One region of the Methylocystis sp. S23 genome, then DNA from elsewhere that is predicted to be linked to it. Evidence: riboswitches for the same ligand, from Rfam matches in the RefSeq annotation. Region 1 holds a riboswitch; the other holds the start of a gene.
The links. A riboswitch is a leader RNA that binds a small molecule or an ion and turns the genes downstream of it on or off. The one in region 1 is predicted to bind thiamine pyrophosphate.

Region 1 (7,861 bases):
GACGGCCGAAATGCGACAGCAGGACGACCTTCGCCCCTTTGCCGGCGAGCTCCTCGATCGTCGGCAGGATCCGCTCGATGCGGGTCGCGTCGGTCACGCGCCCCTCCTCCATCGGCACATTGAGATCGACGCGCAGAAGAACGCGTTTGCCTTTGACGTCGACGTCGTCGAGGGTGCGGAAGGAGGTCATCTGCGCGGGCTCCAAAGGTCGTCAGAAACGAGAACGCGGACCTCGTCGGCCCGCGTCATGATTTGGTTTCTACCGGAAATCAGATCAGCGACCCGATCAGCGCCGCCGTATCCGTCATGCGGCCGGAGAAGCCCCATTCATTGTCGTACCAGGAGAGGATCGAGACGAGATTGCCGTCCATCACCTTGGTCTGGTCGAGATGGAAGGTCGACGAGGCCGGGTTGTGATTGAAGTCGATGGAGACGAGCTTCTCCGTCGTATAGGCCAGCACGCCCTTCATCGGACCGTCGGCCGCCGCCTTGATGGCGGCGTGGATCTCGTCCTTCGTGGTCGGACGCCTGGCGATGAATTTCAGGTCCACGGCCGAGACGTTCGGCGTCGGCACGCGGATCGCGTAGCCGTCGAGCCTGCCGTTCAGCTCCGGCAGCACGAGGCCCACCGCCTTGGCGGCGCCCGTCGAGGTCGGGATCATGGAGAGCGCCGCGGCGCGGGCGCGATAGAGGTCCTTGTGGAAAGTGTCGAGCGTCGGCTGGTCGCCCGTATAGGAATGGATCGTCGTCATGATCCCCTTCTCGATGCCGATGGCGTCGTTGAGGACCTTGGCGACCGGCGCGAGGCAGTTCGTCGTGCAGGAGGCGTTGGAGACGATCAGGTGATCCCGGGTCAGCTTGTCGTGGTTGACGCCATAGACGACCGTGAGGTCCGCCCCGTCGCCGGGGGCGGAGACGAGCACGCGCTTGGCGCCGGCCTCGAGCAACAGCTTCGCCTTGTCGCGCGCCGTGAAGAGGCCGGTGCATTCCAGCGCGACGTCGACGCCGAGATCCTTGTAAGGCAGCTCGGCCGGGTTCTTGATGGCGGTGACCTTGATCGGGCCGCGGCCGACATTGATCGTGTCGCCCTCGACCTTCACTTCGTGAGGGAAGCGGCCATGGACCGAATCATAGCGCAGCAGATGGGCGTTGGTCTCGACCGGGCCCAGGTCGTTGATGGCCACGACCTCGAGATCGGCGCGGCCGGATTCGACGATGAAGCGGAGGACGTTGCGGCCGATACGCCCGAAGCCGTTGATGGCCACTCTGACGGTCATTTGGAAATCTCCTTTTCGCCGCCGGCTTTGCGAGAAAGGCGGCTTTCGCCCGGCGGCGTCTGCGCGCCGCGCGCCGGGCCTTAAGATCACGCGGCGATGGGGCGGAGCCGCCCGATCGCAGCGTGATCGATTTCAAAGCGTTAGGGCGCGCCTCCCGCGAAAGGCCATTGTCTGCTTTCTCGCGGCGCGCCCCAGCTTCGAGGCGAGGGTGTGATAGCACCTCGCGCCCCTCTGTCAACGCGTCGCCCCGCCGCGCGGCTTCCAGGGAAGTCGGGCGCCGCCTTGGGATTTGCCCGATTCATGCTACCAACGCGTTACGGCGAATCGGCGCTCGCCGCCGCCACCTCTTCCGCCGTGAGAAATAGGGCGCCGCCCGGCGATGACATATTCCGAAAAGCCCGCCGATCAGCCCGCCGATAAGCTCGATGCGGCGCTTTCCCGCCTCAAGACGGCGCTGGACCAGCTCGAACGCACGGTCGCCCTGAAGCTCGAGGACGATCTTTCCAGCGCGGAGCTCGAGGAGGAGCTCGCCATCATGCAGGACGACCGGGGGCGCCTCGCGCTCGATCTCGACGCCGCGCTCGCCCGCGTCAGCGCGTTGGAGAAGGCCCGCGACGAGGTGCTGCGCCGGCTCGACGGGGCGGGAGCCGGGGTCGCGGCGGCCCTCGGAGCGGCGGTCTCGGCCGTGCGGCAGGGAGAGTAGTCCATGGCCGCCGTCATCGTCTCCATCGCCGGGCGCACCTACCGCCTCTCCTGCGACGACGGCGAGGAGCCGCGCCTCGAACAGCTCGCCCGCTATGTCGAGGGCAAGATCCTCGCGATGAAGGACGGTTTCAAGGAGATCGGCGAGCAGCGCATCGTGGTGATGGCGGCCCTCGCCATCGCCGACGAGGCGACCGACGCGCGCGGCAAGGCGCAGGCGATGGAGATGGACAATGCGGCGCTGCGCGCGGAGCTGGACTCGGTGAAGAAGGCGGCGGCCGCTCTGGAAGAGCGCGTCGCCCATGCGGTGGAGGACGCGGCGCGGCGGATCGAGGAGCTCAATACGGAGCTGCAGAAGCCCGCGGTGAAGGACGATTTTCCCCTTTAAGGGGGAGCCGCCGGTAAAGGCGGCGCGTCCGCCCAGAGACGTCATTGCGAGCGAAGCGAAGCAATGACGGGGTTATCCTTTATTACAGGCTTACTTCCCCCAATTCTCGACGCTGGCGTCGCGCTTGGCCTTCTGGAGGTCGTCGGCGAAGGTCGAATATTGGTGGTTGAGCTTCTCGGCGGTCATGGCCACGCCGCCGTCGGACATGATGGCGATCTTCATCTGCTCGGTGGCCATGCGCTCCAGCTCGTTGATCCACTGGTTGACATTGCCGAGGAGCTTGTCCTTGCGCGCCTTCTGGACGGCATGGTCGGGCGAGGCGTCGGTCGCGAGGGCGATCTCGGCCTTGGCGTCCTCGATCAACCTGTCGAGATCCTTGACCTTCGCCTCCGCCGCGGCGGCCTGATCCGGCGCGCCGGCCTTGGCGCTTTCCAGCGCGGCGTCCGCCTCCTTCTTGGCCTTTTCGAGATTGTCGAGGCCGTTCCTCAGCCAGCTCGACTGGATGGCGAGGAGCGAGTCGCGGGCGATTCCGTTGAGGTTGAAGCCGTTCGGGATCGGGAAATAGGGGCCGAGCTTGGCGGCCCCTGCGGGCGCGGCGAGGCCGATTGCGCCAGCGACGAGGCTCGCGGCGAGCGCCGCGCGGAGGCTGAGGAACATCTATTTCTCTCCCGGATAGGCGCGGCTTTTTGCACGCTCGCGCGCATTGTCGTTGTGCTGAAAGTGGGCCATCGCCGCCTGTCTTGCAAGCCTGCTTCCCGCCACACAACCGTCATTCGGCGCCGCCGCGGCGCTTGACGCGGAGGCCCGTTTCGCGCGACTCTCCCCGCGCCGGGGGAGCCCCGCCAGGGGGCTGAGAGGCTGCAGAGGCGTCGCGCGACGCCGGGCGCGGCGACCCTTCGAACCTGATCCAGTTCAATGCTGGCGGAGGGATGGTGTCCAATCTTCTTTCCATAAGGGAAGCGTCATGTTCGCCCGCGTGATCGGCGCCGGCGTCGCCGGACTCTGCGCCGCTCATGCGCTGGCGCGCGCCGGGGCGGAGGTCGAGCTCGTCGAGCGCAACGGCGCGCCCGGCCAGGGCTGCTCGCGCTACGCCGGCGGCATGATCGCGCCCTGGTGCGAATTGGAGAGCGCCGAGCCGCTCGTCGCCGAACTCGGGCGGGAGGCGCTGGATTTCTGGACGCGCGAGGTCCCGGTCGCGACGGTCGCGGGAAGCCTCGTCGTCCCGGCGCCGCGCGAGCGCGCCGAGCTTGCCGACTTCGCCCGCCGCACCAGCCATTTCGAGCGGCTCGACGCGGCGGGCGTCGCGGCGCTGGAGCCGGACCTTTCCGGGCGCTTCGAGGAGGCGCTCTATTTCCCGCAGGAGGCCCATCTCGATCCGCGCGCGGCCTTGCGGGCCCTCGCCGACCGTCTCGCCGCGATGCAAAATGTTGCGCAGCATTTTGGCGCCAAAGCCGAGAGCCTGACGACCGTCCCCGACTGGACGATCGACTGCCGCGGCTTCGCCGCCCGGGACGCGCTGGCGAAGCTGCGGGGCGTCAAGGGCGAGATGCTCATTTTGCGCAGCGAGGAGATTTCGCTGTCCCGCCCCGTCCGCATGCTGCATCCCCGCCGCCCGGTCTATATCACGCCGCGCGGGGAAGGGCTTTTCATGGTCGGCGCGACCATGATCGAGAATGAGGAGCGCGCGCGGGTCACGGCGCGCTCGGTGGTGGAGCTCGTCAACTCCGCCTTCGCCATTCATCCAGCCTTCGCCGAGGCCGAGATCGTCGAGACGGGCTCGGATTTGCGCCCCGCCTTCCCCGACAATCTGCCGCGCCTTACCCAGCGCGGCCGGACGATCTATATTAATGGGCTCTATAGGCACGGTTTCCTGCTTGCCCCGGCGCTGGCGCGGCGGGCCGCCGAGGTCGTTCTCGGCGGCGCCTACTTCCCGGAGGTCATGGATGCGGATTCAAGTGAACGGGCGTCCGCGTGAGGTGGAATCCACCACGCTGGAGGCTTTGTTGCGCGAGCTGGGCTATGACGACCAGAAGGTCGGCACGGCCCTCAACCAGGAATTCGTGCGCGACAAGGACCGGGACAAGGCCGTGCTGCAGGAGGGCGACGCCGTGGAAATCGTGACGCCGAGGCAGGGCGGGTGAACGCGCACGACATGCCCGGGGATCTGCTGGCTCTTTATGGGGCCGCGCTGCGCTCGCGCCTTCTGCTCGGCACCGCGCGCTATCCCTCGCCCGCCATCCTCGCCGAATCGATCCGCGCCTCGGGTTGCGAGATCGTGACCGTCTCGCTCCGCCGCGAGGCCGGCGGATCGCGGGCGGGCGAAAGCTTCTGGAATCTCGTGCGCGACATGGGCGTGCGGGTGCTGCCCAACACGGCCGGCTGCCGCACCGCCAAGGAGGCGATCGCGACGGCGCGGATGGCGCGCGAAGTGTTCGAGACGGACTGGATCAAGCTCGAGGTCATCGGCGAGGAAGACACGCTGCAGCCCGACGTCTTCGGCTTGGTCGAGGCGGCGAAGGCGCTCGCCGCCGACGGCTTCCAGGTCTTTCCCTATACGACCGACGATCTCGTCGTCGCCGAGAAGCTGCTCGACGCCGGCTGCAAGCTGCTCATGCCCTGGGCGGCGCCGATCGGCTCAGGGCGCGGCGTCAACAACCGTTTCGCGCTCCGGGCGCTGCGCGCGCATTTCCCGAATACGCCCCTCGTCGTCGACGCCGGCCTGGGCGCGCCGTCGCACGCCGCCGAAGTGATGGAGATGGGCTACGACGCCGTGCTGCTCAACACCGCGATCTCGCGCGCCGGCGATCCCGTCGCCATGGCGCGCGCCTTCGGTCTCGCGGTCGAAGCTGGGCGGCTTGCGCATCTCGCAAGGCCCATGACCCCACGCGACATGGCGGAGCCCTCGACGCCCATGATCGGGCGGCCCTTCGACGCGATCGGTTAGGGCTCCGCGGATCGCTGAAAGGCGAACGTCGCGGACTCGTCGCAACGAAGCGGATCGCGAATGCGACCGCGCCTTCCGTCATCTTCCGAAGACCGTTCCAATTCGCGTTCGTTTCTCATGGAACGCGGTGTCGCAAAATCCCGCCAAAAAGGGTAGACCCCGCCCATGCCGACACTGAGTCTCGACCCTTTCTACCTCATCGTCGACCGCGCCGACTGGCTGACTCGACTCTTGCCGCTCGGCGTCAAGCTCGTGCAATTGCGCGTGAAGGACAGGCCGGAATCCGAACTGCGCGACGAGATCGCCCGCGCGCGCGATCTCTGCCGGGCGGCGGGCGCGCAGCTTGTCGTCAATGATTACTGGAAGCTCGCGATCGAGGCGGGATGCGATTTCGTGCATCTCGGCCAGGACGATCTCGATGGCGCGGACATCGCCGCCATCCGCCGACATGGCCTACGTCTCGGCGTCTCGACTCACGACGACGCCGAGCTGGAGCGCGCATTGTCGCTATCGCCCGATTACGTGGCGCTCGGGCCTGTCTGGCCGACGCTGCTGAAGGAAATGAAATTCGCCCCGCAGGGGCTCGAAAAGCTGGCGCGCTGGAAAAAGCGAATCGGCGACGTTCCGCTCGTCGCCATTGGCGGACTGACGCCGGCCCGCGCCTGTCTGGCGCTCGCGGCGGGCGCCGACGGCGCCTGCGTCGTCACCGACATTTTGCGCGCCGCCGATCCCGAGGCGCGCACGGTGGAATGGGTGACGGCGACCGCGCCATGGCGCGAATCGCCGCAGCTCACGCGCGGCTTCACGCCCGATTACGCCGGCGCGAAGGTCTTTCCCTCTCCAAATCACGGGCCCCGCGCCAAGCCCGTCTCCGCGCTCGTTCTGCACTATACCGGCATGCCGACGGCGGAAGGCGCGCTCGAGCTCCTATGTTCGCCGATCCGCGAGGTCTCTGCGCATTATTTCGTCGAGGAAAGCGGGCGCGTGCTGCAGCTCGTGCCCGAGGAGCGGCGCGCTTGGCATGCGGGCGTGAGCTATTGGGCCGGCGAAACGGATATGAATTCCGCCTCGATCGGCGTCGAGATCGTTCATCCCGGCCATATCGACCCGCATCCCTTCCCTGCCCCGCAAATCGAATCGGTGATCGCGCTCTCCCGCGACATTTGCGAGCGTCGCAGGATCGCGCCCGAACGCGTGCTCGCCCATTCCGACATCGCGCCGCGCCGCAAGATCGATCCGGGCGAATTCTTTCCCTGGGAGGCGCTCGCGCGCGCGGGCGTCGGCCGCCATGTCGCGCCCTTGCCGCCGGGCGACGACGCGACGCTCGAACGCGACATGGCCGGCGACGCCGTTTCCCGCCTGCAGAGCCAACTCGCGCATTTCGGCTACAAGATCGCCGAGACCGGCGTTTATGACGAGGATACGGTCACATCGGTCGCGGCCTTCCAGCGGCATTTTCGCCGAATGCGGGTCGACGGCCGCGCCGACGCGTCTACAATTGACGCATTGAGTCGCCTCCTTTCGCTTTGAGGTATTGCGGATGACCCGGAAATCGAAACGCGCCGTGGTCGTCACCGGCGCCTCCACCGGCATCGGCGCCGCCTGCGCCGCGTCTCTCGTTCAGGCCGGCTTCTTCGTCTTCGGCTCCGTCCGCAAGGCGGCGGACGCCGAGCGCCTGAAGGCGCGCTTCGGCGCCGACTTCGCGCCGCTCCGCTTCGACGTGACCGACGCCGAAGCCGTCGCCGAAGGCGCGCGGCAAGTCGAGGCGCGGCTTGACGGCGCGACGCTTGCGGGGCTCGTCAACAATGCCGGCGTCGCCGTGCCGGGGCCGCTCTTGCATCTCCCCATCGCCGATCTGCGCCGGCAATTGGAGATCAATCTCGTCGGGCAATTGCAGGTGACGCAGGCCTTCGCGCCGCTTCTCGGCGCGCGGGAGCCGCAGGCGGCTGCGCCTGGGCGCATCGTCATGATGAGCTCGGTCGCCGGCCGTTTCGCCTCGCCGTTTCTCGGCGCCTACAACGCCTCCAAATTCGCGTTGGAAGGCATGTCCGACGCGCTGCGCCGGGAGTTGAGGGTCTATGGGATCGACGTCGTGCTGATCGAGCCCGGCATGATCGCGACGCCGATCTGGGACAAGGCCGAAAGCGCGGACTTCGCCCATTTCGACGACACGATTTACGGGCCCGCCGCGCGGCGCATGCAGCAATGGGCCGTCGGGGAAGGACGCGCGGCGCCGGGACCCGAGATCGTCGCCGACGCCGTGCTGCGCGCCTTGACCGCGCCGCGGGCGCCGCTGCGCATGCCGGTCATGAAGAACAGGCTTCTTGGCTGGACGCTGCCCGGCCTGACGCCCATGCGGCTCGTCGATTGGCTGACCGATTATCGCCTGGGCTTCTCGGCGCTTCGCCGGAAGCTTCTGGCGACCGCCCCGAAAGGAGGACAAGATGACGAATGAACCGCAGATGGCCCACGGCGTCGTGTGCTGGAGCGAGCTCGCCGTACGCGACATCCCCCGCGCCCAGAAATTCTACGCGGATTCGCTCGGCTGGC
Region 2 (7,861 bases), 1.6 Mb from region 1:
AGACGAGGCCCGCGCGAACGCCGCCGCCCCACGACCAGTCATAGGCCATGTCGGATAATTGCCAGGGGTTCGACGCATAGGGCGCGAATCCCTTGACGCCCTGCAAATTGAACATCTGCGCGGCGACCGTGGGCGCGAAGCCGATGGTGACAGGGCCGATTCCCGTGTCGAAGCGGCGCGCATAGGACACGCTGAAAAAGGCCTGTTGCAGATCGACGCCCGCAAAGCCGCCGCCGAGAGGACCGCCATTGGGGCCATGCCAATGGCCCCAATCATAGGCCGTGTTGATGCCGCCATTCGCATAGCCGGCGACGCTCCAGGCCGATTTCTCGTCGATCGGCTGGACATAGCCGGCGTTCGGCACGGGGAACCAGGGACGCCCGCTCTCGACATAGCCGGGCGCGACGACCGCCGGCGCGCCGCCGGTGTAGTAGCCGCGCTCGCCATTGATGATCGTTATGCCCTGCTGGAACTGGCGCTCCAGGCCGACAATGCCGGCGGGATTCATGGAGATGGCCATGGAGTCGCGCTGATCGGCGACGCCGGCGCCCGCAAGCGCCTTCTGGCGCGGGCCGTAGCCGATCATGAAATAGCCGTCGGCCGCGATCGCCGGGGCGGCGTCCGCGAGCAGCAGCGCGGAGACGGCGAGCGCAAAACGTCGCGTGAGGATCTTCTGCATTTGTGGGCTGCCTAATCCGTTCCTGAAACGCGAATAGACGACGCAGAACAACTAAAGCACAGCGTAGCAGAGTCGGCGCAGGACAGGCAGGCCGCTTGATCTCGGCAATCGAAAAAGCCAAGCATTGTCACGTTCCTGCAACAGTTTAGCCTGCGCAGGGGCCGCGATCCCCATGAAGGATCAGCTTCTTCGCCGGATGACGTAACGGAAATGCGCGTCCAGCCGCTCGGCGCTGACCAGCTCGTCGCCGGTCTGCTTGGTGAAGGCCTCGAAGTCCGACATGGAGCCGGGATCGCTTGCGAGCACCTCCAGGGCGCCGCCGACCGGTATCTCCTTCAGCGCCTTCTTGGCGCGCAGGATCGGCATCGGGCAGTTGAGGCCGCGCGCGTCGACGGTCTTGTCGGTCATTTTGCTTCGCTCAAATGAAGAGGTTGACGTCGGCCTTCACGGCCTCCGAAAGATAGGTCGCCGCGCCGCCGAACGAGACTCCGTCGATCATGTCCTCCTTCTTGAACTCGAAGAGGTCCATGGTCATCTGGCAGGCGACAAGCTTCACGCCGCTTTCCAGCGCGATGTCGCGCAGCTCTTCGACGGTCGCGACGCCTTTCTTCTCGATCACGTTCTTCATCATCGCGGTCGCGCCGGCGGTGACGCCCGGCAGCGCGGCGACGAGATTGGGCATGCCGAGATGCAGGCCGCCGACCGGCATTTTCATCGCCGGATTGCCGAGAGGCGAAATTTCGAGATCGAGCTCCTTCTTCAGCAGGCCGAGGCCGTAGAAGGTGAAGAAGAGCGTCACGTCCATATCCATCGCGGCCGCCGTCGTCGCGAGGATGAAGGGAGGATAGGCCCAGTCGAGCGTGCCTTTCGACACGATGATGGAAAGCGATTTCCGGTTCCCGGCGGTCTCGTTCGTCACCTGAATCCGCTCCTTGCGCGCATGTGCGGCGAGGCGAAGCCCATAGCAGCGGGCGCGGGCGAAATGCAAACGCCCGCGGCGCGGCCGTAAACCTAGCCCGCCGATCTCATGGACATGGCTTTTTCGGGCGGGCCGATCAACCGCCGCCACATGCCATACCATCCGCCCGCGCTGATCGCGAGGAGCGACGCCAAAGCGAGGTCTTCCCCCGGAGGCGGCGCGAAACGCAGCAATTCGGCGAGCGGCGGGAAATAGAGCGCGGCGGCGACCACCGACAGCGCCCCCGCCGCGATCGCCCAGAAGAACAGATTCTCCCGCGCGAAAGGCGAGACTCCCTTCGGCAGCGCGTCGGACAGGGCGAGCGTCAGATTGCCGGCGATCAGCGTCGCGAAAGAGAGGCCGCGCGCCTGCGCCTCGGAGACGCTTAAGCCGTTGGCGAGGACATAAACGGCGAGCACCGCCAGAAAGACCGCAAAGCCCTGAACGACGCCGAGCAGCAGATCGCCCGCGCCAAAGAGCGGCTCGCTCTGCGGGCGCGGCGGCTTCAGCATCGCGTCCTTCTCGCCGGGCTCCGCCTCGAAGGCGAGCGAGCAGGTCGGGTCGATGATCAACTCCATCAGCACGACATGCGCCGGCAGCAGCATGGGCGGCAGCCCCATGAGGATCGGCGTGAGCGCGAGCCCCGCGATCGGAATATGGATGGCGGTGACATAGGTAAGCGCCTTGCGGAGATTGGACGAGATCCGCCGGCCGAGCTCGACGCCCGCCACGATGGAGGCGAAGCGGTCGTCGAGCAGAACGATATGAGCGGCCTCGCGCGCGACGTCGGAGCCGCGCTGGCCCATGGCGATGCCGATATGAGCGGCGGCAAGCGCCGGCCCGTCATTCACGCCGTCGCCCGTCATGGCGACGATATGCCCATCGGCCTTGAAGGCCTCCACAAGCGCGAGCTTGCTCGTCGGCATGACGCGCGCGAAGACGCGCACTTTCCTGATGCGCTCCGCGACCATTTCCGGCGGCGTCCCGGCGACCTCGGCGCCGGTCAATACGCCGCCCGACGCGTCGATGCCCGCCGCCCGGGCGATGGCGAGCGCGGTGGCCGGATAATCGCCTGTGATCATGGCGACTTCCACCCCCGCGCGCCGCGCGGCGGCGACGGCCGCCGGCACGTCGTCGCGGACAGGGTCCTCAAAGGCGAGGACGCCGAGGAGAACATAGGGCGCCTTGTCGAGATCGCCGTCGGTGGCGGGGGTTTCGGCGACCGCCAGCACGCGGTGGCCCTCCCGCGCCAGCTCCTCGACGATGGCGGCGTAACGCGCGTGTTCCTCCGCGCCGACATTCGCGAGGCGAAAGATCGCTTCCGGCGCGCCCTTCGCCGCTTTCAGCGCGCCGCCCGCGACGCGCCAGGACTGAATGAAGGCGAGAAGCTCGGGCTTGATCGGAAAGCTTTCCGTCGCCGTTCCGCCCGCCGGTATTTCCAGCCGTTCCGCCAGCGCATGGACGGCCCTGTCCATCGGATCGACGGGGTTCTCGGAAGAGGCCCGCAGCGCCGCCTGAATGAGCCGGTGCTGTTCGGCGTCCGGCGCCGCGGGAACGGGCTCGACGGCGCCGCCGGTGTAAAGCCGAGCCACGGCCATGCGGTTCTGGGTGAGCGTGCCCGTCTTGTCGACGCAGAGGAGCGAGGTCGAGCCCAGAGTCTCGGTGACGGAGGAGCGGCGCACGAGGACGTTGCGTCCGGCGAGCCGGAAGGCTCCGATGGCGAGGAAGATCGCCAGCACCATCGGGAACTCCTCCGGCAGCAGGCCGATTGCGAGCGTGATGCCCGCGATCGCGCCTTCGAACCAGTCGCCATGGACGAGGCCATAGGCGACGATCACGAGGACGCAGAAAAGAAGCGCGAACAAGCCGAGCCTGGCGACGAGCTCTCCCGTGCGCTTCTGCAGCGGGCTCGGCTCGCCCTGGATCGCGGCGAGCGACGCGCCGAGGCCGCCGACGGCCGTGCGCGGCCCGGTGCGCCGGACGCGCGCGACTCCCGAGCCGCGCACGATCATGGAGCCGGCGTAGAGGAAAGGCGTGTCGTCGCCGCCGGGCTCGGGGAAGGCGGCGTCGGCCCCCTCGCCGGCGAGCCTCTTGGCGACCGGCGCGGATTCGCCGGTGAGGATCGACTCGTCGACGACAAGCGCGTCGCCTGAAAGCAGCATGGCGTCGGCGGGGATTCGCTGGCCTTCGCCGAGAAGCAGGACGTCGCCCGGCACGAGATCGCGCGCCGGGATGCGCCGCTCCGCGCCGTCGCGCAGGACATGCGCCATGGGCTCCGCAAGCCTCTGCAAAGCCTGCAGCGCCCGCTCGCTGCGGAATTCCTGAACGACGACGAGCGCAATGGACGCGCTCGCGCCGGCGACCATGAACAGGCCCTCGCCGAGATCGCCGACGAAAAGATAGAGGGCGGCCGCCGCGGCGAGCAGGAAGAACATCGGCTCTTTCAGCGTGCGCAGCACGATGCTGAAGACGCCGAGCGGCTTGGGCTGCGGCGGCGCGTTGGCGCCATATTCGGCAAGCCGCCGAGCGGCTTCGTCGGATGAGAGACCAGAGAGAGAAGGTTGCGTCATTCTGCCCGTATCGCCGGATCGGATGACAGCCACTCTAGATCACGCTGCGGAATCGCCCAATCGCGGAAGAGGCGGTCAGGAGAAAGTCCGCAGATAAATGAAAAGGGCGCCTGCCTCGCAAGCGCCCCTTGGGGAGAACGGCGGACGTCCGGACGGATTACAGCGCCTCGAAGGTCTTCTTCTTGCCGTCGTGGGTCTTGATCGTCACGGCGCGCACATAGCCGCAATCGTCGAAGCCCGGCAGCGGGTAAGCGCTTTTCGCGGGGACGGTGAACTTGTCGCCCTTATTGTAGGCGTGATGCAGGACCTTGTCGGAGTCGGCGACCGGGCACTCGCCGCCATTCACCATGATGGCGTCGACGACGACCTTGTCCTTCTTGACCTCGCATTTGACGGCGCCGTCCTTCTTGGCGCAATCGACGGCGTCGTCGGCCGCATAGGCGAATGAGGGGAGAATCGCGAGGACGAACAGGAGCTTTTTCATGGCTGGCGCTCTATGTGTGGATGCGAGACTTGCGAGCTTTGCGCTCTGGCTGAGGTCCAAAGCACAGTTTCAAAAAACAATTGTGACAGTCCGATCACGCCCCCTCGCACATGATCCGGCCGCCGCGCCCGAGGCCGCCCGCCCGGACCGCTTGCCGGCGCGCGCCCGAGCGACTAGTTTTCACGCAATGGCGAGGGGCGCCGCTTGTCGCGGCTGAGAAGCACCCGTCGAACCTGATCCGGGTCATGCCGGCGGAGGGAATGCCAGGGCAGGGACGCTTGCGCCCGTAATCCCCCTTCTGCGCTTCGCTGGCGTGATCCAATAAGAGTTGCGTCAGCCGGGAGGCGACGTCGCTGATCTCGGGCGGGGACCCCCTCCCTGACCCTCCCCCTTGCAGGGGGAGGGGATTACGGGCGGCGGCGCTTTTGCTCCCTCCCCTTGCAAGGGGGAGGGCCGGGGTGGGGGTCCACACTGCGAATTCTGGCTGACGCAAGCCACATCCGCTCCTCTTGAAGGAGCGCGATCCAGAGGGAAGCGCGACCATGAACGTCCACGACAAACGCACGCCGCTCAGCGTCACCACCGGCCCCATCGGCAGGTCGCGCAAGGTCTATTCGTCGCCCGAGGGCCGCCCGGACATTCGCGCGCCCTATCGGGAAATCGCGCTCGATCCTTCCAGCGGCGAGCCGCCGCTGCGCGTCTACGACTCGTCCGGCCCCTATAGCTGCGAGAATTTCACGCCGGACCTCTCGGCCGGCCTGCCGGCGGCGCGGCCCTGGCTCGCGACGCGCGCGGGCCTCGAGACCTATCAGGGCCGCGCGGTGAAGCCCGAAGACAACGGCTTCGCCGAGGGCGAGCGCCTGGTTCCCCCGTGCCCGGCGGAGCGAAAGCTTTACCGCGCCGCGGGCGCCGCGCCCGTCACACAGCTCGAATTCGCGCGCGCCGGGATCGTCACGGAAGAGATGATCTATGTGGCGCATCGCGAGAATCTCTGCCGCGCGCGCGCGCCGGACGCCGCCAGGGAGCGCATCGCCGAGGGCGAGAGCTTCGGCGCGGCGATCCCGGAATTCGTCACGCCGGAATTCGTGCGCGACGAGGTCGCGCGCGGCCGCGCCATCATCCCGGCGAACGTCAATCACCCGGAGCTGGAGCCGGTCGTCATCGGCCGCAACTTCCTCGTGAAGGTCAACGCCAATATCGGCAACTCCGCCGTGACCTCGTCCGTCGCCGAGGAAGTGGAGAAAATGGTCTGGGCCTCGCGCTGGGGCGCCGACACGGTCATGGACCTCTCGACCGGCCGAAACATCCACAATATTCGCGACTGGATCATCCGTAATTCGAGCGTGCCGATCGGCACCGTGCCGATCTATCAGGCGCTGGAGAAGGTCGGCGGCGACGCGCTCAAGCTCGACTGGGAAGTCTTCAAGGACACGTTGCTCGAGCAGGCCGAGCAGGGGGTCGATTACTTCACCATCCACGCCGGCGTGCGCCTGGCCTATGTGCCGCTGACGGCGAGCCGCGTGACGGGCATCGTCTCGCGCGGCGGCTCGATCATGGCGCGCTGGTGCCTCTCCAAGCACAAGGAGAGCTTCCTCTATGAGCGCTTCGACGAAATCTGCGACATCATGCGCCGCTACGACGTCTCCTTCTCGCTCGGCGACGGATTGCGCCCCGGCTCCAACGCCGACGCCAACGACGCCGCGCAATTCGCGGAGCTGGAGACGCTCGGCGAACTGACCAAGATCGCCTGGGACAAGGGCTGCCAGGTCATGATCGAAGGCCCCGGCCACGTGCCGATGCACAAGATCAAGGCCAATATGGACAAGCAGCTCAAGGCCTGCGGCGAGGCGCCTTTCTATACGCTCGGACCGCTCGTCACCGACATCGCGCCGGGCTACGACCACATCACGTCAGGCATCGGCGCGGCGATGATCGGCTGGTTCGGCACGGCCATGCTCTGTTATGTCACGCCCAAGGAGCATCTCGGCCTGCCGGATCGCGACGACGTCAAGACGGGCGTCATCACCTACCGCATCGCCGCTCACGCCGCCGACCTCGCCAAGGGCCATCCGGCGGCGCGCGAACGCGACGACGCCATGAGCCGCGCGCGCTTCGACTTCCGCTGGAGCGACCAGTTCGAGATCGGCCTCGATCCCGACACGGCGCGCGAATATCACGACGAGACCATGCCCAAGGAAGCGCACAAGCTCGCGCATTTCTGCTCCATGTGCGGCCCGAAATTTTGCTCCATGCAGATCACGCAGGATCTGCGCAAGGAGGCCGCGCAGATCGCCGAGCGCGAGAAGGGCATGGCGGAGAAGGCGGAAGAATTTATCGAGAAGGGCGCGGAGATTTATGTGAGCGGGTGATTTGGTTGGAGGAATCCCCGGAGGCTAGCCGCCCATGCCTCCCCTTTACGGGGAGGTCGGCGCTCGAAGGCCGCCGGGCGGGCATCCTCGCCCTCATGCTGAGGAGGCCCCGCAGGAGCCGTCTCGAAGCATGAGGGGCCGCCGAAGGCGGCGTCTCGAAGCGCGAGGGCGAGTTCCAGATTTCGGGAAATGAAGGTTTCCTCGTCCTTCGAGACGCGAGCTTCGCTCGCTCCTCAGGATGAGGAAACCCTCACCCGATCGCCCTGAGCACATTCACGTAATTGCGCGGCCCGCCAGATTCCCGGTCACGCCTTTGGCGCATCGGAACGCCTCGAACCATTACGGATCGGCGGCGGCCGCCACGAGCCATGCCGCGAGGGACAAGCGCCTTTCCCTTCCTTTGGCGAAGAACGCCCCCATTTTGACGACAATCCGGCTGTCTCCCTGGGCGGAACGGCGTGACCCTCCATGGCGAGGCGCCGGCGCGACAAGAAGGAGGAAACGTCATGGCGGATCATGAGTCCAATCTGCCCAAGGACAAATATACGGGCATGCGCAACTTCGACTTCGCCATTACGCCCAACGTCGTCATCTGCGCGGCGGCCGGCGCGGTGCTGGGCCTCATCCTCGCGCTCTGGGGCACGACGGATGTCGGCATCGTCACGGCGACCGTGATCGTTTTCACGATCCTCTCGGGCATTTTCGGCATGTTCGTCTGAGACGCTCGGACAGCGTCTGAACAGCCAGGAAATCACGCCCGGCCTTTGCTTGGGGCCGGGCGCGCTCTCTATTTGGCCGTTT

Region 2: linked by a shared signal. The riboswitch ahead of thiC (phosphomethylpyrimidine synthase ThiC) and the one ahead of ACV7JP_RS08880 (FAD-dependent oxidoreductase) in region 1 are both predicted to bind thiamine pyrophosphate.

Annotation. Positions count from the first base shown of each region.
Region 1 is NZ_CM134185.1:1,786,851-1,794,711, reverse strand. It holds gene ACV7JP_RS08905 (phosphoglycerate kinase) at 1-190, opposite strand, end outside; gene gap (type I glyceraldehyde-3-phosphate dehydrogenase) at 270-1,277, opposite strand; gene ACV7JP_RS08895 (DUF4164 family protein) at 1,657-1,980, shown strand; gene ACV7JP_RS08890 (cell division protein ZapA) at 1,984-2,367, shown strand; gene ACV7JP_RS08885 (hypothetical protein) at 2,458-3,024, opposite strand; TPP riboswitch at 3,188-3,315, shown strand; gene ACV7JP_RS08880 (FAD-dependent oxidoreductase) at 3,332-4,342, shown strand; gene thiS (sulfur carrier protein ThiS) at 4,311-4,508, shown strand; gene ACV7JP_RS08870 (thiazole synthase) at 4,520-5,311, shown strand; gene ACV7JP_RS08865 (thiamine phosphate synthase) at 5,477-6,841, shown strand; gene ACV7JP_RS08860 (SDR family oxidoreductase) at 6,852-7,766, shown strand; gene ACV7JP_RS08855 (VOC family protein) at 7,756-7,861, shown strand, end outside.
Region 2 is NZ_CM134185.1:3,371,025-3,378,885, reverse strand. It holds gene ACV7JP_RS16595 (OmpP1/FadL family transporter) at 1-679, opposite strand, end outside; gene ACV7JP_RS16590 (sulfurtransferase TusA family protein) at 860-1,087, opposite strand; gene dsrE2 (sulfur carrier protein DsrE2) at 1,098-1,598, opposite strand; gene ACV7JP_RS16580 (cation-translocating P-type ATPase) at 1,691-4,207, opposite strand; gene ACV7JP_RS16575 (hypothetical protein) at 4,365-4,691, opposite strand; TPP riboswitch at 4,875-4,969, shown strand; gene thiC (phosphomethylpyrimidine synthase ThiC) at 5,234-7,060, shown strand; gene ACV7JP_RS16565 (hypothetical protein) at 7,567-7,779, shown strand.